Regions from separate parts of the Anaerocolumna sp. AGMB13020 genome, predicted to be linked through region 2. Evidence: a T-box and tRNA genes for the amino acid it is inferred to sense, from the RefSeq annotation. Region 2 holds a T-box; the other regions hold tRNA genes.
What was found. The T-box of region 2 lies ahead of R2R35_RS08100 (valine--tRNA ligase). A T-box ahead of a tRNA ligase gene usually reads a tRNA of that ligase, here a tRNA-Val.
Positions count from the first base shown of each region.

Region 1 (9,747 bases), 480 kb from region 2:
AGAAAGGAGCGGGATTCATACGAATCCCACCCCAACTATTGACAAAGAGCCAAAAAATAACCACTACCTTATGGTAATGGTTATTTCTTGGTTTATGCCTGATATTTGATTTCTCATAATCACTGCAATTCCTTATAATGCGGATGACAGGACTTGAACCTGCACGGTATCCCACTAGATCCTAAGTCTAGCGCGTCTGCCAATTCCGCCACATCCGCTTATTATAAATGAGACATCCGGGATTCGAACCCGGGACACCTTGATTAAAAGTCAAGTGCTCTACCAACTGAGCTAATATCCCAAATAATATATAACACCATTCGCGGCAGGTTCCCTGATTTCAGCGATGGCTGACTGGGCTGGCTGGATTTGAACCAGCGACTGCAGGAGTCAAAGTCCTGTGCCTTACCGCTTGGCGACAGCCCAATGGTACTATTACCAAGGTGGATAAAGGGATTCGAACCCTTGGCCTCCAGAGCCACAATCTGGCGCGCTAACCAACTGCGCTATACCCACCATAAAACAATAACACCTTATCTTGTCCACATTAACCCTACGCAGGAGCTGTCAATATCAACTGACGTATACTTGTCTTTACAAGATAAAATGTGCCAGAAGGGATTCGAACCCCCGACACATGGCTTAGAAGGCCATTGCTCTATCCAACTGAGCTACTAGCACACATATGATGTATATTACATACATCAAGCGGGTGATGGGAATCGAACCCACGTATCTAGCTTGGAAGGCTAGTGTTCTACCATTGAACTACACCCGCGTATGAAATTTTATCTTTAGCCACCTTAACAAAAGTATAAGTCGGGGTGACAGGATTCGAACCTGCGACCTCTTGATCCCAAATCAAGCGCGCTAGCCAAGCTGCGCCACACCCCGTTAGGCTTTTATTTTTTGCGGCTTTCGTGACGCAAGAATCATTATATATTATGCCAACATAATTGTCAACAACTTTTTAAACTTTTTTAAATTTTTCTACAATGTCTTGTCTTGGCAGATTTTAAGGCTTATTGTTTATGCTTTTCCGTGGATTATTAAGGTACTCTCAAGGCAGGTAATTAAGGCTGAAATGAGCCTTTCCCTGACTGTCTATCTCCATAATAATATAAGAGGGTTTACCGTTCTCCTGCCGGGGCTGGCTGATGCTGCCGGGGTTTACTGCCCACACACCCGTACTTAAATCGATAGACGGTCTGTGGGTATGTCCATACAAAACAATATCAGCACCTTGCAAAAGAGCTGCTTCTTTTAGTCTCCCCGTACCAAAATTAACACCATACCGATGTCCATGTGTCATTAGTATTGTATGGCAGCCAAGGGTTATAATCTTCTCTTTTGGTACGTCTGCAAAAAAATCATTGTTTCCAGATACAAATTCCACGGGACAAAAGGCTATTGAACTAATATAGTCTTCACCGCTTTCAAAGTCCCCTAAATGAAGCATTAAATCCAGTGGGCTTACCTTCGAAATAACTCTTTCCAAATTGCTTAATCTTCCATGGGTATCACTTACGATTAGTATTTTCATAAATTCCTTTATGACCCGATTATAGCCTTTCTGCTAATATTTATTGTTACATCCATTCCTTTAATTTATCCTTCATTTCCTTTAAGGCCTTACCTCGATGACTTACCTCATTCTTAACCTCCGGGGATAAATCAGCGGAGGTGCAGCCATACTCAGGTACCCAGAATATAGGGTCGTAGCCAAATCCATTTTCACCGGAAATAGTATCACCGATTAATCCCTCAAACACACCTCTGGTTGTCAGAATTCTGCCATCTGGAAAAGCACAGGCAATAACACATACGAATCTGGCACTCCTGTCACTCCCTTTAAGTCCTTTTAACCTGTCGAGTATATAATTGTTCTTAATATCATAGGAAGTATCCTCTCCCATAAAACGTGCAGAATAAACACCAGGGCCTTTATCCATGGCATCTACCTCCAGCCCTGAATCATCTGCCAGAACAATCTCCCCTGTCATTTCCATAATTGCTTTGGCTTTGATTATCGCATTTGCTTCAAAGGTATCACCGTCTTCTATAATATCAATATCTATACCGGCTTCCTTCATAGATATCACCTGGTAATCCAGATCCTTAAGGAGCATTCTTATTTCTTTCATTTTGCCCTCATTTCCCGTGGCAAATATAATTCTTTGCATCATTGTACCTCTTATATACCCCATGCCTTTCAGCCGGTGCTGTCACAAATAATACAGATGGACAGACCCTATTGTGGCACCTTTCTAATAATTAATATATTTCACATTTTCGAGCAATTTTGACAACCGCTTCTCCGACATCAAAAAGCTATAAAATCCAGGATGAACTTTTACTCATTTATGCGTATTTTATGGGTGCTTCGTTCCAGGAGAATATTTTATCTTAAAACAAATTGAATCTTTATATCCTTATTTCGTGACTTCTTTTTCAGCAAGAGCTCTCTTTATAATCTGGGTAATTGCTTTTCCTATTTCTTTTTCTCTTTTATTGGATTTTAAGAACTCCAGTTCCTGGGGATTTGACATAAAACCCACTTCGATTAACACAACCGGTACCTGTGATTTATTAATAATCAACATTTCGTCGCCAGCAACCAAACCTCTGTTAACATAACCGGTCACTGTTTTCATTTCTTCCAATGCTATTCTTGCTAGCTGTTCAGAACTATAGGAAATCTTGCCCCAATTACTCTTATACAATACCTCAAGCCCTCTTGGCAGCGAGGATTCACTGGAATTACAATGAATGCTGATAAATAGATCAGCTTCTGTTTCATTTGCCAGATTAACTCTTGGATTCAGGTAAATCGTTCTATCGTCAGTTCTGGTGTAATATACCTTTATATTCTCCTTATCCAACAGCTCCTTAACATATAAGAGTATCTGAAGATTTATCTCTTTCTCATAACAAGAACCATCAGCTGCTTCTGCGCCGGGATCTTTTCCTCCATGTCCCGCATCCAAAACAACTATATGCTCGTAGACATCAGAAGGTTTTTTTAATGAAATATAGACCTGTCCCTCCTCTTCTAACATAAAAGGTGCATAAACATGATCCAGCACTAAACTTATGATTGCTTCGTAGGTTCCGTCTTCTTTCTTATTATAGTCAATATCTATTTTAGTAACAGGGTCCGTATTTTCAAACTCCGGTATTATACCATAGGAAATCTCTCCATCCTCCGCATTTAATACCTCCGGTACCAGATATCCGCTCTTTTCTGCTTCTGCCCTTTGTGAAACAATGCCCTGATAGCTTTCTTTTTTGTTTACTCTTACAATATTATCTTCTGTCAAGCTCTTGTCTTTTAAGCCTTTTATTATCAAAGTCAGGCTTTTGTTAATAGAGTCCTCACTTATTGTAATTTCCTTATTAACATCCTTATTTATTGCTATATATTTATCCCCTAGTTCATCTTTCAATTCATCGACGGTAGAAAGGTAATCTTTACTATCATTTTGCTTTTCATAAACCGTTTTGATTGCAGCCAAAGCAGAATCATCCCCCACAAGATCTGCTTTATAAGATAAAATCAGTGAAAATATAACTACCGACAGCATCAGACCAAAGGTGAAAACTGCCGTATACTTTAGCACTTTATCTCCCATTCTATAATCCCCCTGATAGAACGATTATACTATGCATCTAATTTTTCTACAATAAGCAAAATATTATTACATATATCTCAATTTTAAAAATACCTAATTTAACTGTATTCTTGATTAATGGGTAATAAGTAGGATAGGATAAAGTATAAAATATAAAGTCAACTTTTTTTATAAAAAAAGCTGCCTATTACTGTGTTTTCCCATAACTCTATTTTCCAATAGAATTAATCTTTTAACCGTAATATGACAGCCTTCTTATGAAATTCTTACCGGTGTATATTAAACCTCATTAGCTATATTATTTCTTTTCGGCGGACGAGGTCCCATAAATTGATAGAAATAGGTTTTAAGCATACCATTGTAAATCTTACGATTCTTATCTTCTTTGCGTCCGATATATTTTATGGCATCTTCATAACTGGTAATAAGGAACATAGACCAGGCATCCAGATTAGCATAGGTTTTTCCGATTTCTTTATAAAGAGCCGGCAAAGCCTCCTTTTCCTCTAATCTTTCACCATAAGGCGGATTAGTAATAATAAAACCGTATTTTTTACTGCTGCTTAATTCACTGAGTGGCCTCTGCTGAAAGTGGATATAATCCTCCACATCTGCCAACGCCGCATTCTGCCTTGCAGCCTTTACAATTTCACCATCAATATCATAACCCTGAATAGTCATTTCAATGTCTTTTTTTCTCACATCGTTTGCTTCTTCAATCGCCTGATACCAATTTTTCTTCTGTACCAGTTTCCAATTCTCAGCAAGGAAGGAGCGGTTGATTCCAGGTGCAATATTAGCCCCAATCATGGCAGCTTCAATAGGAATGGTTCCACTGCCGCAAAAAGGATCCACCAGTATACGATCATATTTCCAGGGTGTTACCATAATCAAAGCTGCTGCAAGAGTTTCTGTTATAGGTGCTTTACTTGCATATTTTCGATATCCTCTTTTATGGAGAGACTCACCAGAGGTATCAATACCAATAGTAACTTCATCTTTCATAAAAGTAACACGGATAGGATAGCTCTCCCCATCCTCCGGAAACCATTCTATTTTATAGACCTGTTTCAATCTCTCAACAATAGCTTTTTTCATGATTGATTGAATATCTGACGGACTGAATACCTTACTTTTGATAGAGGTAGCCTTGGCTACCCAGAACTTACCACCTTTGGGGATATAATTTTCCCAGGGAATTGCTTTCGTACCCTCAAACAACTCATCAAAACTCTCTGCTCTAAATTTACCTACCTTAAGAAGTATACGTTCTGTTGTACGAAGAAAAATATTTGCTCTGGCAAAGGCCGTCTCATCTCCGGCAAACAGAATACGTCCGTCTTCAACTTGTTTTATTTCATAGCCTAAATCTGTTATCTCTTTCTTCAGAACACTTTCTAAACCGAAATGGCATGGTGCCAAAAATTCATATTGATTCATCATATTGTACTCCCTTTGTTTAACTGAGGTAAATTGAACTAACAATGAATTATAACATATGAAATATACCAATGCAATAAATAAACCAACTTCAAGCAGTTTGGGTAAGAAAAACACTTTTGTTTATCTATTAATACTCAAGAACACCTCGGTATGCATGCATGCCACCATAAATATTCTTAACCCAATAACCTTCTTTGCTTAAATCCCTTGCAAGCAACAGGCTTAGATTGCCTCTGTCACAATACAGTATTAACAGTTTATCTCCGGGTATATCCCTTTTTCCATTTTCAAAATCATCATAGGGTATATTTATGGCAGAGGGTATATGCCCCTGGCTGAACTCAAGGGGTTCTCTGATATCTATAATCAATACCTCCGGCCTTCTTATGTAGTACATTATATCCTTTGCATTAATCGTTTCAAAAGTCATAATATCACCTGCACTTCGATATTATATTATTCTGGAAAATGCCTGTTTGTGCCTGGATACGTGAAAAGAGCAAAGGATATTACTTATAGCTAAGGTTTACTTATAAGTAATATTAGATAAAAAAGCGTGTTGCATATTTTTTAATATTGCAACACGCTCTTTTAATGCTTTACTGATATTATTCTTTTGTTGTATTACGCGCAGAATTGGATGAGCTTGTATTCTTAGCGTTGTTTTTGGAGCTATTGGAAGTTTTGTTCTGTGTATTGGATGTTGTGTTTGTTGAAGTGTTTTTGCTTGTAGTATTTTTTTCTGAGTTTGATGAGTAATCATTATAACTGTTGTTTGCCATTTTAAAAGTCCTCCTAAAAATCTATTTTTTTATTAAGATTACACCCATATTATGAGCGTTTTTCATTTAAAATATGCAACAACAAATTTATTTTATCGAAAATATTATTCAATCACTTAACAAATAATGGGTTTTTAAGTAAATCAGAAAATTTAAGAAAAATATTAGATTTTATATTACTAGCATCTTGCATAATTGTTAATTATGTATTATAATGTAATTGTGTTAGAGAGAGATCGGAAGATTCATCTAACGCACTATATAACCCCTTATTAATTATTTATACTCCCCTCATCGAAACAACCGCCTTGGCTCCCCCTTGGCGGTTGTTTCACTTTAATTCTTTTTATGCGCTAACTAAAATGAACTATTCAGCTAGTTAAAATTACGTAAATTGCTTACTATTGTGATACGGTTTAATTATTCCGGTTGGTTATTACCAGCCTATAAATTAGGTAAATCAGTAATAAAGGAACTCCGATTGAAAAAAATAACTTTAAGATTATACCCCCGATTATAATTACGATAGAAAGAATAACAACAATCATAGCAGCTAAAGCAACTTTATGATACCACTTTAACTCATAATTCTTATACACATGATAACTGCTCCCTGCACTGCCAAATACATCATTATTCTGTCCATACTCCTCACTGGTATCCTCATCCTGCCATTCCTCTGTATAAGCATCCTCATAGCCCATGCGCTGCCTCTTATTGTTGTACAGCGGCCCCTGGGACATCTGAAAGCTATCAATTATCGTTCTGGCTATTAATCTTGGATCACCCAGCTCTAAAAGAACTTCTTCTTCTGATTTCACTTGCATTTGTTCTCTTATATAACTGTTATAATAGTTTATATTATTTTCAATTTCATTTGCAGGTATCTCTTCTGCAAGTGCTTTTTTAAGTTCTATAATAAATTCTTCTCTAGTCATGTATCCTCCTATATCAAACCATCCTTTTCGATTATCTGCTGCTTTTACCTAATCTAGCTTCTAATTTATAACTATTAGTTTTATCTAATGTGTTAAGAATTAGTCTAATTTTAGCATAATGCTCCATTGGGGTAAATAGCTCTATTATTAACATTTCATTAAATAACTAATTTTAAGGATATTGTTAAGAGATAGCTCAATTATAAAATAGCAAATACTGCAATATGAACTTCTACAGAGATTTAATATAATTGCAGTGTAATTATTCCTGCAGTATTATAAACCTATATGAAATATCTTTATGGATTAGCAGGAATTATTTATAATAATATTTTAGAATAACAAAAAACTGTAACTCCGATTAAGAAATTACAGTCCTATATGTGCGTTAGAGGATTCGAACCCCCGACCTTCTGGTCCGTAGCCAGACGCTCTATCCAGCTGAGCTAAACGCACGGATTCAAAGAATTTTTATTTTACAATGCCGGCGACCGGAATCGAACCGGTACGGGCGATTAGGCCCGCAGGATTTTAAGTCCTGTGCGTCTGCCAGTTCCGCCACGCCGGCATTTTCAATAATTGACCTGGTAATCAATTATTTATGGGACCTATAGGGCTCGAACCTATGACCCTCTGCTTGTAAGGCAGATGCTCTCCCAGCTGAGCTAAGATCCCACGAAACTTTCATGTAAATTAATTATTTGGTTCTTTATTTCTAAAGAAACGACCCAGAAGGGACTCGAACCCTCGACCTCCGCCGTGACAGGGCGGCGCTCTAACCAACTGAGCCACTAGGCCATATTTAAATAAATATGTATTTATTATCTTAAGTATCAATTAAAGCTGTAACAACTAATGTAATGGACCTTCAGGGACTTGAACCCCGGACCGACCGGTTATGAGCCGGTTGCTCTAACCAACTGAGCTAAAGGTCCAAAAAGCCGACGATCGGACTCGAACCGATAACCTGCTGATTACAAGTCAGCTGCTCTGCCAATTGAGCCACGTCGGCGTATTACTTATCACGTTCATGATATCAAAAAATGACCCCAACGGGATTCGAACCCGTGTTACCGCCGTGAAAGGGCGATGTCTTAACCGCTTGACCATGGGGCCATGACTTAAATATTATAACACAAACTTTAATGCTTGTCAACCATTATTTTGTTTTTTTGTAGTCAGCAGTTTATGCTGACTACAGCTCCCCGAGTAGGACTCGAACCTACAACCCCACGGTTAACAGCCGTGTGCTCTACCATTGAGCTATCGAGGAATACTACACTTGTCTTTTCTAATAACTTGATTTATGAATATATGAACATTATTAACCATAAGCAGAATAAAATTCTACTTATTTAGGTCAAGCCCTCGACCTATTAGTATTAGTCAGCTGCATGCATTACTGCACTTCCACCTCTAACCTATCCACCTGATCGTCTTTCAGGGGTCTTACTGCATTCGCATGGGATATCTTATCTTAAGGGGGGCTTCACGCTTAGATGCCTTCAGCGTTTATCCCGTCCCGACTTGGCTACTCGGCCATGCACTTGGCAGTGCAACCGATACACCAGAGGTCAGTCCAACCCGGTCCTCTCGTACTAAGGTCAGCTCCTTTCAAATATCCTACGCCCGCGCCGGATAGGGACCGAACTGTCTCACGACGTTCTGAACCCAGCTCGCGTACCGCTTTAATGGGCGAACAGCCCAACCCTTGGGACCTAATACAGCCCCAGGATGCGATGAGCCGACATCGAGGTGCCAAACCACTCCGTCGATGTGAACTCTTGGGAGTGATAAGCCTGTTATCCCCAGGGTAGCTTTTATCCGTTGAGCGATGGCAATCCCACTTTATACCACCGGATCACTAAGTCCTACTTTCGTACCTGCTCCACCCGTCGGTGTCGCAGTCAAGCCCTCTTATGCCTTTGCACTCTGCGGATGGTTTCCGTCCATCCTGAGAGGACCTTTGAGCGCCTCCGATACCCTTTCGGAGGCGACCGCCCCAGTCAAACTCCCCACCTGACATTGTCCACTGCCCGGATCACGGGCACATGTTAGAAACCCAGTACTGCAAGGGTGGTATCCCAACAACGGCTCTGCGGCAACCGGAGTCACCGCTTCATAGCCTCCCACCTATCCTGTGCATGCAATACCGAATCCCAGTATCAAGCTAGAGTAAAGCTCCATGGGGTCTTTCCGTCCTGGCGCAGGTAACCAGCATCTTCACTGGTATTTCAATTTCACCGGGTGCATTGTCGAGACAGTGCCCAAATCATTACGCCTTTCGTGCGGGTCGGAACTTACCCGACAAGGAATTTCGCTACCTTAGGACCGTTATAGTTACGGCCGCCGTTTACTGGGGCTTAAGTTCAACGCTTCGGGTTACCCCTAACATCTCCCCTTAACCTTCCAGCACCGGGCAGGCGTCAGCCCATATACTTCACCTTACGGTTTTGCATAGACCTGTGTTTTTGCTAAACAGTTGCTTGGGCCAATTCTCTGCGGCCTGTATTTCTACAGGCACCCCTTCTCCCGAAGTTACGGGGTCATTTTGCCGAGTTCCTTAACAATGCTTCTCCCGTCGGCCTTAGGATTCTCTCCTCATCCACCTGTGTCGGTTTACGGTACGGGCTTATAAAAAACAATAGCGGCTTTTCTTGGCAGTGCCTCCATCAGCTTCCCTACTTATATTTCGGTCCACATCACGTCTTCCCATTGTGGAACGGATTTTCCTGCTCCACTGGTACCTCGCTTGTACCGGGTATTCCTCACCCGGCTCTGACTTTGTCTCTGCGTCCCCACAGTTCTGTTTTTATAAGGTACAGGAATTTCAACCTGTTGTCCATCGACTACGTCTTTCGACCTCGCCTTAGGTCCCGACTTACCCAGAGCAGATCAGCTTTACTCTGGAAACCTTAGATATTCGGCCTGAAAGATTCTCACTTTCATCTC
Region 1 is NZ_CP136910.1:2,525,249-2,534,995, forward strand. It holds tRNA gene R2R35_RS10020 (tRNA-Leu) at 139-218, opposite strand; tRNA gene R2R35_RS10025 (tRNA-Lys) at 229-301, opposite strand; tRNA gene R2R35_RS10030 (tRNA-Gln) at 355-426, opposite strand; tRNA gene R2R35_RS10035 (tRNA-His) at 443-516, opposite strand; tRNA gene R2R35_RS10040 (tRNA-Arg) at 608-681, opposite strand; tRNA gene R2R35_RS10045 (tRNA-Gly) at 708-778, opposite strand; tRNA gene R2R35_RS10050 (tRNA-Pro) at 820-894, opposite strand; gene R2R35_RS10055 (metallophosphoesterase) at 1,061-1,543, opposite strand; gene R2R35_RS10060 (XTP/dITP diphosphatase) at 1,590-2,183, opposite strand; gene R2R35_RS10065 (N-acetylmuramoyl-L-alanine amidase) at 2,433-3,632, opposite strand; gene R2R35_RS10070 (THUMP domain-containing class I SAM-dependent RNA methyltransferase) at 3,912-5,072, opposite strand; gene R2R35_RS10075 (rhodanese-like domain-containing protein) at 5,203-5,505, opposite strand; gene R2R35_RS10080 (hypothetical protein) at 5,602-5,838, opposite strand; gene R2R35_RS10085 (DUF1700 domain-containing protein) at 6,274-6,795, opposite strand; tRNA gene R2R35_RS10090 (tRNA-Arg) at 7,178-7,251, opposite strand; tRNA gene R2R35_RS10095 (tRNA-Leu) at 7,278-7,363, opposite strand; tRNA gene R2R35_RS10100 (tRNA-Val) at 7,398-7,470, opposite strand; tRNA gene R2R35_RS10105 (tRNA-Asp) at 7,520-7,593, opposite strand; tRNA gene R2R35_RS10110 (tRNA-Ile) at 7,657-7,730, opposite strand; tRNA gene R2R35_RS10115 (tRNA-Thr) at 7,735-7,807, opposite strand; tRNA gene R2R35_RS10120 (tRNA-Glu) at 7,840-7,911, opposite strand; tRNA gene R2R35_RS10125 (tRNA-Asn) at 7,997-8,068, opposite strand; rRNA gene R2R35_RS10130 (23S ribosomal RNA) at 8,152-9,747, opposite strand, start outside.
Region 1: it encodes a tRNA-Val, which carries the amino acid that the T-box ahead of R2R35_RS08100 (valine--tRNA ligase) is inferred to sense. The anticodon was not compared.

Region 2 (9,747 bases):
TAAATCACTTCCGTGAAAATGTTCTTTCGAGGTTATCATAACTATCCTTTCCCTTGCGAAATCCTGTCGATTAGTGTTATAATAATTATAATATAAAGGAAGAAAAATGCAATACAATACAAAAATAATCAAGGTCTGAGGTGAAATGGTTGAAGGAGAAAATAAAACAGCTGGCTGAAGGTATCTTTGAATACGAAGCACCTTTTTTAGTATTGTCTGAGAAAGAGTTAATTATAACGGTAGATGCAGGCGGCTGCTATACAGGCTCTCTCACTGTCGAGAACTCACTGGGAACTATAGTTAAGGGGCAGTGTTATTCTACCGGTACATTTTTTACTTTGAAGAATAAGGAATTTGAAGGTGTACGGAGCGAGATTACCTTTAGTGTTCAGGGCAGGAATCTGACGCCTGGAGATATGATACGAGGAGAACTCCATATTGTAAGTACCAGCGGAGAGGCAAAGCTGCCGTATTATATATCCGCAGAACCACCGTATCTTAACTCCTCTCTGGGTAAAATCAAAGACTTCTTCCACTTTACCAATCTTGCCAAAGCAGACTGGGCAGAAGCAGTGAAGTTGTTCAAATCAGAAGAATTCAGAGAGTTCCTAAAATTTCGTGATAAAAAATATCTTACCCTCTATGACGGCTTACGAAAGAGCAGATCCTATAGTCAGGCCCTGGAAGAATTTCTGGTTACCGTTCGTAAGAAAACCCCAGTTAATATTATTGTTGATAAGAATATTTTAGAATATGAGGTCAGCACAGAGAGCTTTATGGACAAAGTGACCCTGATGAAGGATAACTGGGGTTATGAGGAGATAAGGGTTACCTGGGATGGAGATTTTATTATTCCGGAGCATAAGATTATCTGGTCAGATTATTTTGTAGGAAATGTCTACCCCCTGGAGTTTGTAATACAGCCGGAAAAGATGCGCAGAGGGAAGAACTACGGAAGGCTTATACTTACGTCTGTCCATGAGACAATTGTAGTAGAAATAGTCGCTGTTAAAAAGCCCGAAGAGAAAGAAAATACTCGTAAGAAACCACAAATCAGGCGAAAAGTCACTGCCTGCGTGAGAAATTACCTGGATTTTCGTAAAAACCTCCTGAGTCCGGAGGAATATACAGAGAAGACAGAAGTAGAATTACATGGTCTGAAAGTAGGGGACAAAGAGAATATCATGTGGTATAAGCTTCTGGAGATACATCTTCTTCAGGTAAAGGATAAGGATTCAGAAGAAAGACAGGAGGAGTTAAAGGAAGCTTTAAACACCCTGAAAGCTGAAATCCTGGAGGGAAAGCAGACCTCACTTGCAATCGTCTGCGCCTTCTGGTATCTAACCGCTTTGGTTTACAAAAACAGCGAGGCCTCAGAGGCAGCCTTAAAGGAAATACAGGCAGCCTACCGCATGAATTCCTCAGACTATCGGATTCTGTGGTTTCTCTTATATACGGATAAGAAGTATGAGAGCAATAGAAATCTGGCTCTGGATATGATCAAGAAGCAGTATTACAACGGCTGCCGCAGTCCCTATATGTATCTGGAGGCCTTCATGATCTTACGTGAGCATCCGGTCTATTTAACGGAACTTGGGGACTTTGAAACCCAACTTATTTTATTCGGGGTGAAGGAAGAATACATAAGCGAGGAACTGGCGGGACAATATGCCTACCTTGCAGGGAAGAAAAGAGATTTTACAAGAGGTGTATATCTATGCCTCTCATTGTTGTACAATTATTTTTCTGAATTGGATGATACAGCGGCTCCATCTGTACTTATCAGTATCCTTTCCGCAATTTGCAGTTTGCTGATCAAAGGACATAAACGTGGCAGGAAGTATTTTGCCTGGTATCAGCTGGGAGTCAGGGAACAGCTTCGGATCACAGAATTGTATGAATATTATCTCTATTCCCTTGAGGAGGAGCAATATACACTGCTCCAGTCAAAACTGCCTCAGAATAAGCTTCCGCAGCAGGTGCTTTTGTATTTTATCTATAACAGCAGTTTAAGTGATAAAAAGAAAGCTTTCCTGTATGCTTATGTGATTCAGAACAAAGAGGAATTAGGCCCAATATACAAAAGCTACAGCAAGAAGATAGAGAACTTTGCGGGACGAATGCTGAAAGAGCATGCCATAGACAGGAATTACGCAGTTATTTATGAGGAGCTTATTACCTTAAACGGATTAACGGAGGAGATTTCAAAAAATCTTCCTTTTGTAATGTTCAAACAGGAGCTGTGCTGCAGTAATAATGCAGTAAAAGGTGTAATAACCATTCATGGGCAAACGGGTGAAGAGGTATACACACCACTTGTCTCAAATACAGCAAATATAGATATCTACATGGAGAATTATGAAATACTGCTGGTAGATTCACAGGATAACAGATATTCCAATACCATAGAGTACACCCTTTACCCTTTCTTTAACAAAGATAGTTATCTGAAGGACTGCCTGCTGCATAACAGCCAGAATACCATGGTGTTACTGTATTATGCGGATAAGATTGACACTTATCAGAAGTTTGACCAGGCCTCTGTTGTAATCCGCAGGAAACTGTCAGAGGTTCCCTCCCTTAAGGAAAGTTACAGGAGTAAGCTTTTAATGGAACTGGTATCCTTTTATTATGACAATTTTCAGGGAGAGCTGTTAGAAGAATACCTGATGCAGCTAGATCTGACGAAGTTAAATAAAAACGACCGCTTAAAGGTCATGGAACTGCTTATAATCAGAAACTATAATGAGGAAGCGGAAAATGCCCTTTATGAATTTGGCTTTGAGGGTATACAGGTCAACAGGCTGCTAAAGGCAGCAATTAATCTTCTTGGCAAATATACGGAGAAGAAGGAATTCTTATTAAAGCTCTGTCATTTTATTTATAAGGCAGGTAAATACAATGAAGAAATACTGCGGTATCTTGCAGAATACTATGAAGGAACCACCGGCGAGCTCTATAGTTTATGGGAAGCAGCCTTAAGCTTTGAGATTAATACCTATGTACTTGAGGAGAGACTTCTGGCGCAGATGCTGGTAACCAGGGAGTATCTGCTGAACTCACCGGAGGTATTCCTGAAATATTATCAAAGAGGCAGTAACCGTAAACTGATACGTGCATTTTTATCCTATCATGGTTACAAATATCTGATGAACGGCAGAATTCTAAAAGCAGAGTTATTTGACGTTATGAAACGGGAACTGATCTATGAGGAAAACGATGTCTGCATGCTTGCTCTGCTTAAGAAACTATCGGAAGAAGAGTTTTTTGAAGAAAGCGAGAAGGAATTTGTGGATTATAACCTGCAAAGTTTTATAAGACGGGGAATTATCCTTCCATTTTTCAAAAATTTCAAAGGAGTTATACCGTTAAATCCAAAAATAACCGAAAAATACTTAGTGGAATATATCGCGGATCCTTCCAGCAAGGTTATCATACACTACCGGCTGGAAAACAAAGAAGAAGAATTTACATCGGAGGAAATGAAGGATATGTTTCTTGGAATACGGGTAAAGGACTTTACCGTATTTCAGGATGAGAATCTGCAATATTATATCTCAGAAGGCGACAGCCACCAGACCAATATTACGGAGAGCGGCAGCATAAAGGCTGAGCAGGAGATGCAGCTGGAAGAAGATACACCGCTGGATCAGATTAATTTTATGCTTACGGCTTTGGAAATGAACGATAACACCAGCGTTCTGGACAGTATGTGGAATTATGGAAAAAACAGGCACCTCATTATAGATTTATTTAAACCCATTTAGAAGCGTTGCACGAAAGTGTGTATTTAAAACATACTCCACCGTGCTGAACAGAAAGGAGAGCTGTATGACTGACAGAAAAAAACTTCTGTTAGGGATTGATTTCGGAAAGGATTATATCCAGATATGTTTTTATAATCATAAGACCATGGAACCGGAATCCATAACCTTAAGCCAGGGAAAGTATCTCTATCCGGCACTGGTAGGAAGTAAGACAGGTGGTAAGGAATGGGCTTACGGAGAAGAAGTTCTGAGCCTTGAGCAGGAGGGCTTGTGTCAGAAGGCAGATAATCTGCTTGAAAAAGCTATGGCGGGGGATGAAATTCTGCTATATGATAAGGCTTACACGGCAGCCTTCCTTCTGGAAAAACTCTTTCGTAAATGCCTGACCCTTGTTACCTTGAAATTTCCCGGCGAAAGCATCGGTAAAATAACCATAACCGTAAAAAAGTTAAATGAGAATCTAAAAGCAGCACTTACAGAAGCTTTTTATAATATGGGAATCAAAGAGGACAGGCTTGTTCTTCAAAGCAATTCCCTTAGTTGTGAATACTATGCTCTCAGTCAGAAAAAGGAGCTGTGGCTTAATGATGTAGGGCTATTTCATATGGATGAAGAGGAATTTTATTATAGTCAGATAAGCATAAACAGAAGATTAAGTCCCATACCAGTTGGAATAAGCAGAAGAGATTTGAGTGACATCTTAAGCCTGGAAGAAGTGGAGAAGGATGACAGAGAGCGGGCAGAGTATTGTTTTCTTAATCTTGCCAAAGGAATTCTTCATAAGCAGCTGATTTCTACTATTTATGTAACCGGAGCAGGTTTTGAAGGTGACTGGGTCGACAATGCCCTTAAGGAACTATGTACCGGCAGGAGAGTATTTAAAGGACAGAATCTATATGCCAAAGGAGCGTGCTATACCTCCAGGGAAAAAGAGAATGAACAGTCCGGTGCACTAAAGGAATATATCTTTCTGGACTCAGACCGTATAAATGCCCTTATAACAGCAGCGGGTTACAAGGAGGGTGAAGCGGCAGATATTCCGCTTTGGGACGGTTATAAGGCCTGGTATGATATACCCTGCACCCAGGAATTCATTATAACAGAAAGCAATGTTATAAATTTGCAGGTGAAGGATTTATTCACATTAAAAAAGGAATATCACCAAATAGTTCTGGAAGGCTTAGAGGTAAAAAAAGATAAGTCAGCACGTGTAGAAATATCCCTGACTTTTCAGGATGATAGAACAGCGGAAATAAAAGTAAGAGATACTGGTTTTGGGCAATTCAGAAAGTCTTCCGGCTTAAGATGGGAAAAACTTATAAAACTCTTTGAGGATGCAGATAATACAGAAAAAGAGAGTGCTGGAGTGCTTATTTTATGCGATAAGGTCAAGGCAGAAGTTCCTTACCGATTTAAAATAACCGGCACGGTTGTTCATAATACAGAAGAACTTTATTATTATATTCATCATAATTTCCTGCTCCTCACAGATGAGCTTTTGGAGGAGGAATTTCTTCTTTGGGTAGAACGGGAGCTTAAGCAAGTTGAAAAAGCGTTGAAGCTAAGAGAGATAAAAACGATGTTATCCGGCTATGAAGCACTTTTGGAAGCTGCAGCGGTTTTCTTGCTGGATACAGATTATTATACAAAGACAGAAGCTGAAGAATTTTTGAATAAGCAAAAGGAACGAAAGAATATCTCTCCTGCAGAAATGGCATTAAAAAAAGGAGATTCCTTTTTAGCCCATGGGCAGTATGCGGATGCAGGATTGATCTATGAAATCCTGATAAACAATCACAGCAATACGTTGACTACAGAGGTTACAGGCAGAATTCGTCATAATCTTGGAATCTGCAGGCTTCATCTGGAAGGCTTATTAAGAGCTAAGTCAGAGTTTATGGAAGCTTACCGTTTAAATGGCAGTGAAGAGTCCAAAAGACAGTATTACCTGTGTGTACTGCTTTCAGGGGAAACGATGGAAGAAGCAGACTTATCAGATGCTACAGAAGGTAATCAGAAATTAGTCCATGAAACCTATATAGAAACCTTAAAGGAAGAGATACAGCAGAGCCTGTTACGCTTTAAGGACAGCGATAATTATATGAAATTAGCGGCTCTTAAGGAAGCAAAAGATACCGGAAGGCTTAACGATTTCAAGCGGGAAGTTAATGATATAATAGCTCTATATAAAGAAGAGTACCGCAAAGAGAATTCATAAACCGGTTACGGAAAGGAAATCAGGCACATGGCATTTAGAAGACGTAAGGCTTCAGAGGAAAATAAGAAGAGCAAGACAGAAGAACCTTTAAGCCTGACAGTAGATAAGGCAGAGCATTCCAAATACGCGATAGAAGACAGCTGCCAGCAAATCGTAGAAAGTACTTTGCAGGCACAGGAAATGAAGACAGAGCTGCAGGCAGTAACCCATTATATCAGTGATATACAGAAAATTGAGGCATTGGACCGAGAAGACAGAGAGCTAATCAATGACCTAGCCAGAAAGATTCTGACATTGTCAAAAGACAGGGAAAGATATAAGAAAGGCACCCGTAAGATTAAAGATACCCAATATCATAATCTGGCTAAATTTGAAGAAAGCATTCCCCTGGACCTTAGGAAGATGAAAGCCTGGGAGGCTTACAGCTTTGATATCGAAAATGATATGAAATATCTGGACAGTGAGAGAGCAGCTTTGCTGCATCAGAAAGAGGATGCAGAAGCCAATCAGAAAACTCTTGGTACCATCGGGATAACTACCAGTATACTCTCCGTTCTTTTATTTCTGTTATTTATCTGGGTAAACCTAAGAACCGGTGCAAACATGCAGCTGCCTTTTCTTCTAACCATAGCATTAGGTGCAACTGCAGCAGCTTATATATTTATACGTGCCAGAGAGAACAGAAAAGATATGGCCGATGCAGAAAAAAAACTGAATCGTGCAATTCAGCTGCTGAATAAGGTAAAGATTAAATATATCAATAATACCAACGCACTGGATTACTGTTATCAGAAGTATATGGTAGACAGTTATGCCCAGCTTACTTATCTTTGGGAAGAATATAAGAAGGAAAAGGAAGATGAGAATAAGTATAAGGTCAGCAAAGAACAGACAGAATACTATAACAGTGAAATTATCACGCATCTGAAGGCTGCAAAAATCACAGATGCCAAGATCTGGATATATCAGTTGGAAGCCTTGCTGGATTCAGCAGAAATGGAGAAGTTAACTACCACGCTCCTTGACAGAAGGCAGAAACTAAAAGACCGAATTGAACAGAACAACCTGCTAAAGGACAAGTGTCTTGAGGATATCGAGAAATTCACCAAAGAAAAAGAAGAGAACAAAGAATATGTATCAGAGCTTCTGAAAAAACACGGAATAAATCTATAAAGAATCGCATACCAAAAACTACGAAGTTATCATTAGAATACCCCAGATGAGAGTGGCTTACATTTAGGAATTTTCCATTGAAGGGTTCCTTAATGACACTTAAATGGCAGCAGTTGTCCCTAGGTGAAAGGATACCACTGTCTGAGCGAATTTCAGCGAGTTTGGTATCCTTTTACCTGCCCAGGGAACAACTTCTGCCATTTTAGTGGAATTTGGAACCCTGAACAGGAAAATGCATAAATGTAAGCCACTCTCATCGTACACCCCCAAAGACATCCGTCATCCCATCAACCAAAATTTCTCTCCCCCCAATAACCAACATTTCGTACTTGACAGAAGAAGAAAGTTTTCATATGATATTTATATTGATTATAGATAAAACAAAGGTAATGATGGAGAGGATTAGACGGGTAAGTGTATCAGAGAGGACAGTTCAAGGCTGAGAGGCTGTCTTACTTACTGCTTGTTGAAGGTAGCTCCTGAACTGTGTTTCTGAAAGCCGAGTAGGAAATGCCGGGTAGTCCCGTTACAGATTAAGAGGCAGCAGATTATAGCTGTGAACAAAGGTGGTACCACGGTTCTTCGTCCTTTTAGACGGAGGGCCTTTTTTTTGTCTTTAGTGAACAGGCCATAAGCTAAAAAATCAGAAAGAAATAACTGCCCCGGAAGCAGAAAATAAATGCCGCCAAGAGCGGAGGAATGAGAGGAAAGAATGAACAAGGAATTGGAAAAGAACTATAACCCCATGGATATAGAAGACAGGCTGTATTCAAAGTGGATAAATAAGAAATATTTTAAAGCAGAGGTGGATAAACGTAAAAAACCTTTCACCATTGTTATGCCCCCGCCCAATATCACAGGTCAGCTTCACATGGGACATGCCCTTGACAACACCATGCAGGATATACTTACAAGATTTAAGAGAATGCAGGGGTATAATGCGCTTTGGCAGCCCGGCACAGACCATGCAAGTATCGCAACAGAGGTTAAGATTATCGAACAGCTTAAGAAAGAAGGAATTGATAAGAAGGACCTTGGAAGAGAAGGTTTCTTAAAGAGAGCCTGGGAATGGAAAGATGAATACGGCGGCCGTATTATCAGCCAGCTTAAGAAGATCGGTTCCTCCTGTGATTGGGAAAGAGAGCGTTTCACCATGGATGAAGGCTGTTCCGAAGCAGTAGAGGAAGTATTTATCCGATTATATGAGAAAGGACTTATCTATAAAGGTTCCCGTATCATTAACTGGTGTCCTGTCTGCAAGACCAGTATCTCAGATGCAGAGGTAGAACATGAAGAACAAAACGGACATTTCTGGCATCTTCTTTATCCTATTACAGGAACAAAAGAGTTTTTAGAGGTAGCTACAACAAGACCTGAAACCATGTTAGGTGATGTGGCTGTAGCGGTACACCCCGAGGATGAGCGTTATAAGGACCTGATTGGCAAGACGGTTATTCTTCCTTTCCTGGACAAAGAGATACCCATTATTGCGGATACCTATGTAGATAAGGATTTTGGTACCGGTGTTGTAAAGATTACACCTGCTCATGATCCGAACGATTTTGAAGTAGGAAAAAGACATAACCTGGAACAGATTAATATTATGAATGATGATGCCACCATCAATGAAAAGGGTGGAAAATTTGCAGGAATGGACCGTTATGCAGCCAGAAAGCAGATGGTACAAGAATTAGAGGAGATGGGACTCTTAAAGAAAGTAGAAGACCATGTTCACAATGTAGGTATCCATGACAGATGTAATACAACAGTCGAACCCTTAATCAAACAGCAGTGGTTCGTTAAAATGGAGGAACTTATCAAACCCGCAGTAGATGCGGTAAAAAACGGTGCTATAACCTTTGTACCGGAGCGTTTTGATAAGATCTACTTTAACTGGACGGACAATATCAGAGACTGGTGTATCTCCAGACAGCTCTGGTGGGGACATAGAATACCTGCTTACTACTGTGACAAATGCGGCGATGTGGTTGTGTCAAAAGAAGTGCCGGGAACCTGTCCCAAATGCGGACATAATCACCTGGTGCAGGATGAGGATACGCTGGATACCTGGTTCAGCTCAGCCCTGTGGCCTTTCTCCACCCTTGGATGGCCTAAGAACACAGAAGATCTTGAATACTTCTATCCTACCGACGTACTGGTAACCGGTTATGATATAATTTTCTTCTGGGTAATACGTATGGTATTCTCCGGCTATGAATATACTGGAAGAGCACCTTTCCATAAGGTACTGATTCACGGATTGGTTAGAGATTCTCAGGGAAGAAAGATGAGTAAGTCCCTTGGAAATGGTATCGATCCGCTCGAGATAATTGACAAGTATGGTGCCGATGCCCTTCGTCTGACATTGATTACCGGAAATGCACCAGGAAATGATATGCGTTTCTACTTAGAGAGAGTTGAGGCAAGCAGAAACTTTGCCAATAAGGTATGGAATGCTTCCCGTTTCATTATGATGAATCTTGAGAAAGCCGAAGCGGCAGAAGGAGACAAGGTTCTCTTAACAGATGCGGATAAATGGATTCTGTCCAAATGCAATACACTTGTAAAAGAAGTAACGGATAATATGGA
Region 2 is NZ_CP136910.1:2,045,593-2,055,339, reverse strand. It holds gene R2R35_RS08120 (pyridoxal phosphate-dependent aminotransferase) at 1-39, opposite strand, end outside; gene R2R35_RS08115 (DUF5717 family protein) at 150-3,767, shown strand; gene R2R35_RS08110 (DUF5716 family protein) at 3,832-5,985, shown strand; gene R2R35_RS08105 (hypothetical protein) at 6,013-7,158, shown strand; T-box leader at 7,539-7,751, shown strand; gene R2R35_RS08100 (valine--tRNA ligase) at 7,871-9,747, shown strand, end outside.

Region 3 (9,747 bases), 940 kb from region 2:
CGCCAACAAGCAAGCTTTACTCCAGGAAACAGAATCTTATTTATACAAAAAAACTGCCGGCAGGCCCTTCGATACACCTGCCGGCAACTTTTTATCATTTAAAATAGTGCCGTATAACATTAAAATCTTCTAGGCAGTGTTATGGTAAAGGTGGTCCCCTTCGTAAATTGTGATCGTACTTTTATTTTACCCGTATGACCAAGTACAATCAGTTTTGCAATAGATAATCCCAGGCCATGGCCTCCTATCTTTGCACCTCTGACCTGATCGGAACGATAGAATCGTTCAAATATATGCTCAACATCTTTTCTTGTCATACCCAGTCCGGTATCACTTACATTAATTACACAATCTCCGTCATCATCCTGGCAGGTTATTGTAATGGTATCCCCTTCCTCAGAATATTTAACAGCATTGTCGATAAATATACGAATAGCCTGCTTCAGAGCCTGTTTGTCACCATATACCTCTACATCCTGCAGAACAGATGCTTCTATAACACGGTCTTTTACAACAATCTTTGTCTCCTTTACCATTTCTTCCACAACATCGCACATGTTAAATCTATGTTTGTCCAGCTTTAGGGTTTTCTTATCATGCCTTGAAAGAAAAAGTAATTTCTCTACCAGATCCTGCATTGCTTTCGCTTCATTATTAATGGCGTCTATGGATTCCAGCATAACTTCTTTATTACTTGTTCCCCATCTGTTTAAGAGATTGGCATAACCCTGTATGACTGCTATAGGCGTACGAAGCTCATGAGAGGCATCGGATACAAATTGCTTCTGACTTTCATAGGAAATTTCCAAACGATCCAGCATATTGTTTATTACAGCTGCAAGATCCTTTAATTCATTTTTTGTACCTTCCACATTAAGCCGCCTGCTCCCAAGATTATTAACAGTAAGACGATTTGCAGTCTCTGACATCTCAAATATAGGCTCCAGCAAAGTCCTGTCACTCTTTTTTCCAAAATGGGTAATAACATATACCAAAAATAAATACAATAAACCAACGCAAAGCAAGAGCATATTTAATTCTTTAAGACTGGCGGCAAGGTCATACTGAAATAGGATATCAACTAAAGCTCCATTAACCACTACCTCCTTATGTTCTTCTACTATAACGGCCAGGTCGCTTTCATCAAAAACTCCACTGATATAAATTGAATCAAAGAGCTTTTTCTCTCCGGTAAGATCCTTTTCCAGGTTGTTAAAAAGAATAACTCCGGTATTATTATCCACTGCTTTATAATGAATGCCAAGCAAAGCAAAAGTACTGTCATTATTACTGGCGTTTTCCTCCGGAAAACCTTCTTCTACAGCTTCCTCCAATATTACCTCTGCGCTGTCATGCATCTGTAGCTTCTCACCCCACAAAAACAGAAGGGAGAAGAAACATAAAAACAGGACACCGTTTATTATTAGCAGCTTCAGATAATGAAGGGAAATTCGAAAAGCGATAGAAAAACGAAAATTTCCCAGCCAGACTTCCCGCTTCTTTCGGAAAGGAAGTACAATCCTTATAAGGAACTGCCTTAAGGATTCTTTAAAATTAACCTTCATCTTTAATAATGTAACCTACCCCTCTCACTGTGTTGATAAGGCGTATACCATACTTATCATCAATTTTCTGTCTCAGGTAGCGGATATATACATCTACTACATTGGTATCTCCCAGGTATTCATAATCCCAAACATTATTCAATAACTGCTCTCTGGTAATGGCAATGTTCTTATTTCTGATAAGATACTCTAATAATTCATATTCCTTTTTGGTCAGTACCAGCTCATCGTCTCCATAAAAAGCACTGTGGCCGGATAAATTAAGCTTTAGTTTTCCAATCTTGAGTATATCCTGTTTGGGCTGTACCTGCTTTGTATGGCGATTTAAGGCTACTCTTATTCTAGCCAGGAGTTCCTCAATGGCAAATGGCTTCGTCATATAGTCATCAGCCCCTATATCAAGCCCTGCTACCTTATCTGTAACATCATCCTTGGCAGTAAGCATTATAACCGGAACATCTGATTCCATACGAATTCTTCTGCACACCTCAATACCGCTGATACCAGGAAGCATTATATCCAGCAGTACCAGGCTTACCTCCTTTTGAAGAGCCTTCTCAAGACCTGTCCTGCCATCAGCAGCAATCTCTACCTCATAACCTTCATATTTTAATTCAAGCTCAACAAAGCGGGCTATTTTACTTTCATCTTCAACTATCAATATTTTAGGCATATACTACCCTCCTGTATATTATTCCATCTAAACTCATTCTATCTGCAAAAATAGCTATTTGCAATAACTTAATATTAAAATTCTATTAGAATTGAATACTTACAAGTATTAATATACAACAGAAGAAATAGGAATATAACTACTTATAAGGAACTAATGATTAGACTTTCCAGACATAAAGAAGGACATCCATAATTTATACATTATCATGGATGCCCTGCTATTGATACTAAACTATTATTTCAAATATACAATCTCTCACTCACATACTATTCTAATAATTGGCAGCAACTGAATATGCTTGCTTGAAACCAAAGAACATTTTCTTTCCAGACAATGGCCCAGTAGATCGACCTATTTCCACTTCAGTATTACTTAATTATTATCTGTATATTCATGCTTTCTTTCTATCATTACAAGACTGATTTAACAGCTGCAACTACATTTTCGGTTGTAAAACCAAACTTCTTAAATAACAAGCCTGCTGGTGCAGAAGCACCAAAGCCTTTCATTGTAACAGTAGTACCGTCAAGACCTACATATTTACCCCAGCCAAAATCAATTGCTGCTTCAACGGCAACTCTTGCTCTGACATTCTTAGGCAGTATACTATCCTTATATTCCTTGCTCTGCTCTTCAAAAAGGTCAATTGAAGGAACACTTACAACTCTTACGTCAATTCCTTCTTTTTTCAGCTCTTCCTTCGCATTGATACTGATCTCAACTTCGGAACCACTTGCCATAATAATAGCATCCGGTACTTCCTTCTCAGAAGGAGCAATGATATAAGCACCCTTTAAGGCATCTTTACTGGAACCTTTATACTGCGGCAGGTTCTGACGTGTCAGCACAAGGGCAGTAGGGGTTTTCTTTGAGGTAACTGCATAATACCATCCAGCTATTGTCTCTGTAGCATCTGCCGGTCTGAAAACAGTAAAGTTAGGCATAGCACGAAGCATTGCAAGCTGTTCGATAGGTTCATGTGTAGGTCCGTCTTCTCCAACACCAATACTGTCATGTGTAAGTACGAAAGTTAATGGAAGTCCCATTAAAGAAGAAAGCCTAGCCATAGGTTTTACATAATCGCTGAATACAAAGAATGTTGATACATAAGCCTTTAAACCGCCATGAAGTGCAAGACCGTTACCGATAGCTGCCATTGCAAGCTCTCTAACTCCAAAATGCAGGTTCCGTCCGGAATAATCCTCACTGGAGAAATCTCCTGCATCCTTCATATATGTCTTAGTAGAAGGAGCTAAATCTGCAGAACCTCCAATAAAACCAGGTATAATATCTTTCAAGCGGTTAATAACCATACCAGATAAGTTTCTGGTAGCATCCGGCTTATCAGGATATGACCAGAACTCCTCATTCTCTAAAAGCTCCTCAGCAATAGCCTCATTGTGGTACTTATCCCAGAGTTCTTTTAATTCAGGGTAAGCTTTCGCATAACTGCTAAAAAGTTCGTTCCAGTCAGCCTCTGCTTTTTCACTCTTTTTATTAACTTCCTCTATGTGCTTATATACTTCTGCAGGAACGTGGAAATCCTTATCTGCAGGGAATCCTAATTTTTCTTTTAATGCCTTGACATTATCTGCTCCAAGAGGTTCACCATGAGCACTAGCCATTCCTTCTCTGGGAGAACCATAACCAATCTTGGTCTTAACTGTGATTAAGGTGGGTCTGGTAGTATCCGCCTTAGCTGCTGTAATAGCCGCACCTATCTCTTCAAGATTATTACCATCTTCTACAACCAGTGTCTGGAAACCAAATGCTTCAAATCTCTTAGACACATCTTCTCTAAATGCTATATCCGTGTCACCCTCTATCGATATCTTATTAGAATCATAAAGAACAATTAACTTGCTCAGACCTAATGTTCCTGCTAAGGACATGGACTCATAGGAGATACCTTCCATCATACAGCCGTCGCCGCCTAAAACATAAGTATAGTGGTCAACTATCGGATAGTTTTCTTTATTAAATTTAGCTGACAGATGAGCTTCAGCCATTGCCATACCAACTGCCATTGCCATACCAGCGCCAAGAGGTCCTGTAGTAGCCTCTATACCAACAGTATGACCATATTCAGGATGGCCCGGTGTAAGGGAATCCAACTGTCTGAAGGATGCCAGATCTTCAACAGATAAACCGCCATATCCGAATAAATGGAGCAGAGAGTAAAGAAGTGCAGAACCATGTCCACCTGACAGGACAAAACGGTCCCTGTTTGTCCACTTAGGGTTCTTGGGATTGTGATTCATGTGATTCGCCCATACCTCATATGCCATAGCTGCTGCGCCAAGTGGCAGACCAGGATGTCCTGAATTTGCTTTCTGTACTGCATCCGCTGCTAATACGCGCAGTGAATTAACTGACAATGTATCAATATTACTCATTTTTGTCCTCCTAAATCCTTGTTAATCTCCAAAACCTATTTATCTTTTTGGAAATTTTATTATATTCAAAAGACTATTATTTAGTCCCTATTGAATTACCTCTTGATCTTTTTTATTCACCAAAAACTGCTCTATAATCCTTCTGAAACTTTTCAATTCCCTGATCTGTTAAGGGATGCTTTGTACACTGCTCAATAACACTGTAAGGTACTGTAGCTATGTGTGCACCAGCCAGTGCGCAATCAGTAACATGAATAGGGTTTCTGACGCTGGCAGCAATAATTTCTGACTGAAGATTATAGATTTCAAATATATCTGCGATAATTCTTATCAAATCAATACCAGGTGATGAAATATCATCCAAACGTCCCAGAAAAGGTGATACATATGTTGCACCCGCTCTGGCTGCCAGTAATGCCTGGTTTGCAGTAAAAATAAGAGTTACGTTTGTTTTGATTCCTTCGGAAGAAAGAACCTTTGTAGCTTTAAGACCTTCCACAGTCATTGGTATCTTAACAACCATGTTAGGATGAATCTTTGCAATCTCTCTGCCTTCTGCTATCATTCCTTCTGCATCTACAGTAGTAGCCTTTACTTCTCCGCTAATTGGTCCGTCTACGATTGCAGTAATTTCTTTAATAACCTCTACGAAATCTCTTCCTTCTTTTGCAATGAGTGATGGATTGGTAGTTACTCCACAAATTACACCCATTTCATTTGCTTTCTTAATGTCCTCAACATTCGCTGTGTCAATAAAAAATTTCATAAGACAATCCTCCGTTCAGTTTACCATTATAGGTATGTACTGATTTACTAAATTATTTTAGATACTTGTAAACAAATTAACTTAAACCGTTCTAAATCCAATCACATAGATAAATATACTATAATATAAGCAGTAATGCAATAGTTTAATGACAAAACTTTATCTGGATTTAAAAAACACAAATTTTCTTTGAGAAATATCTAAATTATTTTATATTTTATTGTCTTTTTCATATAAATATTTCATTGAGCTTCATAAAGCGATGTATATCTATTAAATAATTTATAAATAGAATTCTATATTACTATATAAAATAAAGGAATTTAGAATATGTTAAAACTCCTTAAATACTGTTTGGGATATTCATAAGGTATTCTCTTTTCTCTTGCAGTATTTAAAACCCAATAAGGATTTCTTAACAACTCTCTTCCAATAGCGATCAAATCTGCTCTTTTATTTGCTATAATCTCTTCTGCAATATCTGGAGTATTAATTAACCCGACAGCAATTACAGGAACCATACAACTTTCCCTTAGATATCTGGCGGCCTCTACCTGATAACCTGGATAGGAGTCTATCTCAGCATGTGCAACACCACCTGAACTAACATGTAAGATATCAAACAATGATTTAAAATCTTTCAGGATATCACTCATAAATTCTGGTGTCATTCCTCCTTGAAGGTAATCATCAGCTGAAACTCTTACGATAATGGGTTTTTCTTTAGGCCAGACCTCTTTTACTGCTTCCAGTATTTCCTTAAGAAAACGTCCATTATTAGCAGCATTACCGTTATATTCGTCCTTACGCTTATTCGATATAGGGGATAAAAACTCACTTATGAGATAACCATGTGCTCCATGTATTTCTATAGCATCGAATCCTGCTTTATCAGCTCTTATAGCAGCCATTCTGAAGTCTCTGACAACCGCTTTGATTTCAGATAATGTTAATTCATGAGGAATCTGGCTCTTATCATCAAAAGCTATGGCACTAGGAGCTACGATTCTTTCATTAGGGGCTGTACACTTACGTCCGGCATGTCCTAACTGAATTGCCATTTTACTCCCCTGCTCATGGCATACCTTAACAATCTGCTTTAGACCAGCGATTTGTCCATCTTCCCATAAACCAAGATCTTTCTCTGTAATCCGTCCATTAGGTGAAACTGCAGTAGCCTCCATTATTATTAAACCTACACCTCCTACTGCTCTGGTGACATAGTGAGTAAAATGAAATTCATTGGCATATCCTGTTTCATCGGATGAATACATACACATAGGCGGCATAACTACTTTATTCTTTAACAACAGGTCTTTTATTTTGAATTCTTCGAAGATCTTCATTCTATACCTCCTGCTAGATATTTAAATCACTAAGTACTTTTCGTTTGCATGAATTACACAAATTAAATCCCATCTATTTGAGTGTACTTCAAATTAAAAACTTCTACTCTTTAAAATACCACACTATAATAATTATACACTAAATAAATATAAATTAACATTACTATTTGGCTTATAAGCTATTTTCTCTATACTGTTGCATTATAAGTATCTGAACAGGTCATCAAAAGTAAAATTCAATAAAACGCTATACTTACTTGATTATTAGTTATCATCACGATATAAGGAGTAGATTGTACAGAGCCAAATTTTAAAAATGTTAAAGATGATGAAAACAATCAAACACAAGTATCTGATTGAAACAATAGTTTAGTAAATACAATCATTACTTTAATTATTCATTACAAAAAAAACTTCGATATAACAAAAAATCCACTGTAACATAAATTACAGTGGATTTTATCAACTATTCGTTTATAATTTGTGGATAAGCTTATTATTTATTTAACAAATAACGTTCTTAACTTGTATATAAACCGATTATGAGACATCCGGGATTCGAACCCGGGACACCTTGATTAAAAGTCAAGTGCTCTACCAACTGAGCTAATATCCCAAATTTACTGAATCTAAAAAATCCAATAAAAAATGCCCAGAGCCGGAATCGAACCAGCGACACGAGGATTTTCAGTCCTCTGCTCTACCGACTGAGCTATCTGGGCAAGGCCAACATCATTGACTCAATTTCTTTCGAAAACTGCATGTTTTCGGATTGCGGGGACAGGATTTGAACCTATGACCTTCGGGTTATGAGCCCGACGAGCTTCCAGACTGCTCCACCCCGCGATATTATTTTTTATTATTTTAAAACAAATGGATGGAGAAGGATTCGAACCTTCGAAAGCGTCGCTAACAGATTTACAGTCTGCCCCCTTTGGCCACTCGGGAATCCATCCATATTTTTTTTATAAGTGTTTTCACACTCAAGCCGACGATCGGACTCGAACCGATAACCTGCTGATTACAAGTCAGCTGCTCTGCCAATTGAGCCACGTCGGCATTTTTAGGTAAATGGGACCTATAGGGCTCGAACCTATGACCCTCTGCTTGTAAGGCAGATGCTCTCCCAGCTGAGCTAAGATCCCATATTTATTACCAACGACCCGGAAGGGACTCGAACCCTCGACCTCCGCCGTGACAGGGCGGCGCTCTAACCAACTGAGCCACCGGGCCAATACTTGACATTCACTTACACATTAATTCATCCGATAAAAACCATTTTTAGGTCAAGCCCTCGACCTATTAGTATTAGTCAGCTGCATGTGTTACCACACTTCCACCTCTAACCTATCCACCTGATCGTCTTTCAGGGGTCTTACTGCATTCGCATGGGATATCTTATCTTAAGGGGGGCTTCACGCTTAGATGCCTTCAGCGTTTATCCCGTCCCGACTTGGCTACTCGGCCATGCACTTGGCAGTGCAACCGATACACCAGAGGTCAGTCCAACCCGGTCCTCTCGTACTAAGGTCAGCTCCTTTCAAATATCCTACGCCCGCGCCGGATAGGGACCGAACTGTCTCACGACGTTCTGAACCCAGCTCGCGTACCGCTTTAATGGGCGAACAGCCCAACCCTTGGGACCTAATACAGCCCCAGGATGCGATGAGCCGACATCGAGGTGCCAAACCACTCCGTCGATGTGAACTCTTGGGAGTGATAAGCCTGTTATCCCCAGGGTAGCTTTTATCCGTTGAGCGATGGCAATCCCACTTTATACCACCGGATCACTAAGTCCTACTTTCGTACCTGCTCCACCCGTCGGTGTCGCAGTCAAGCCCTCTTATGCCTTTGCACTCTGCGGATGGTTTCCGTCCATCCTGAGAGGACCTTTGAGCGCCTCCGATACCCTTTCGGAGGCGACCGCCCCAGTCAAACTCCCCACCTGACATTGTCCACTGCCCGGATCACGGGCACATGTTAGAAACCCAGTACTGCAAGGGTGGTATCCCAACAACGGCTCTGCGGCAACCGGAGTCACCGCTTCATAGCCTCCCACCTATCCTGTGCATGCAATACCGAATCCCAGTATCAAGCTAGAGTAAAGCTCCATGGGGTCTTTCCGTCCTGGCGCAGGTAACCAGCATCTTCACTGGTATTTCAATTTCACCGGGTGCATTGTCGAGACAGTGCCCAAATCATTACGCCTTTCGTGCGGGTCGGAACTTACCCGACAAGGAATTTCGCTACCTTAGGACCGTTATAGTTACGGCCGCCGTTTACTGGGGCTTAAGTTCAACGCTTCGGGTTACCCCTAACATCTCCCCTTAACCTTCCAGCACCGGGCAGGCGTCAGCCCATATACTTCACCTTACGGTTTTGCATAGACCTGTGTTTTTGCTAAACAGTTGCTTGGGCCAATTCTCTGCGGCCTGTATTTCTACAGGCACCCCTTCTCCCGAAGTTACGGGGTCATTTTGCCGAGTTCCTTAACAATGCTTCTCCCGTCGGCCTTAGGATTCTCTCCTCATCCACCTGTGTCGGTTTACGGTACGGGCTTATAAAAAACAATAGCGGCTTTTCTTGGCAGTGCCTCCATCAGCTTCCCTACTTATATTTCGGTCCACATCACGTCTTCCCATTATGGAACGGATTTTCCTGCTCCACTGGTACCTCGCTTGTACCGGGTATTCCTCACCCGGCTCTGACTTTGTCTCTGCGTCCCCACAGTTCTGTTTTTATAAGGTACAGGAATTTCAACCTGTTGTCCATCGACTACGTCTTTCGACCTCGCCTTAGGTCCCGACTTACCCAGAGCAGATCAGCTTTACTCTGGAAACCTTAGATATTCGGCCTGAAAGATTCTCACTTTCATCTCGCTACTCATTCCGGCATTCTCTCTTCTTATCCCTCCACGACTCCTTACGGTATCGCTTCGTCGGTATTAAGAATGCTCCTCTACCACAGTAGTATTCACTACTATCCACAGCTTCGGTGT
Region 3 is NZ_CP136910.1:2,986,531-2,996,277, forward strand. It holds gene R2R35_RS12110 (sensor histidine kinase) at 120-1,565, opposite strand; gene R2R35_RS12115 (response regulator transcription factor) at 1,555-2,238, opposite strand; gene tkt (transketolase) at 2,652-4,637, opposite strand; gene fsa (fructose-6-phosphate aldolase) at 4,750-5,403, opposite strand; gene namA (NADPH dehydrogenase NamA) at 5,727-6,749, opposite strand; tRNA gene R2R35_RS12135 (tRNA-Lys) at 7,293-7,365, opposite strand; tRNA gene R2R35_RS12140 (tRNA-Phe) at 7,399-7,471, opposite strand; tRNA gene R2R35_RS12145 (tRNA-Met) at 7,522-7,595, opposite strand; tRNA gene R2R35_RS12150 (tRNA-Tyr) at 7,624-7,705, opposite strand; tRNA gene R2R35_RS12155 (tRNA-Thr) at 7,736-7,808, opposite strand; tRNA gene R2R35_RS12160 (tRNA-Val) at 7,822-7,894, opposite strand; tRNA gene R2R35_RS12165 (tRNA-Asp) at 7,909-7,982, opposite strand; rRNA gene R2R35_RS12170 (23S ribosomal RNA) at 8,032-9,747, opposite strand, start outside.
Region 3: it encodes a tRNA-Val, which carries the amino acid that the T-box ahead of R2R35_RS08100 (valine--tRNA ligase) is inferred to sense. The anticodon was not compared.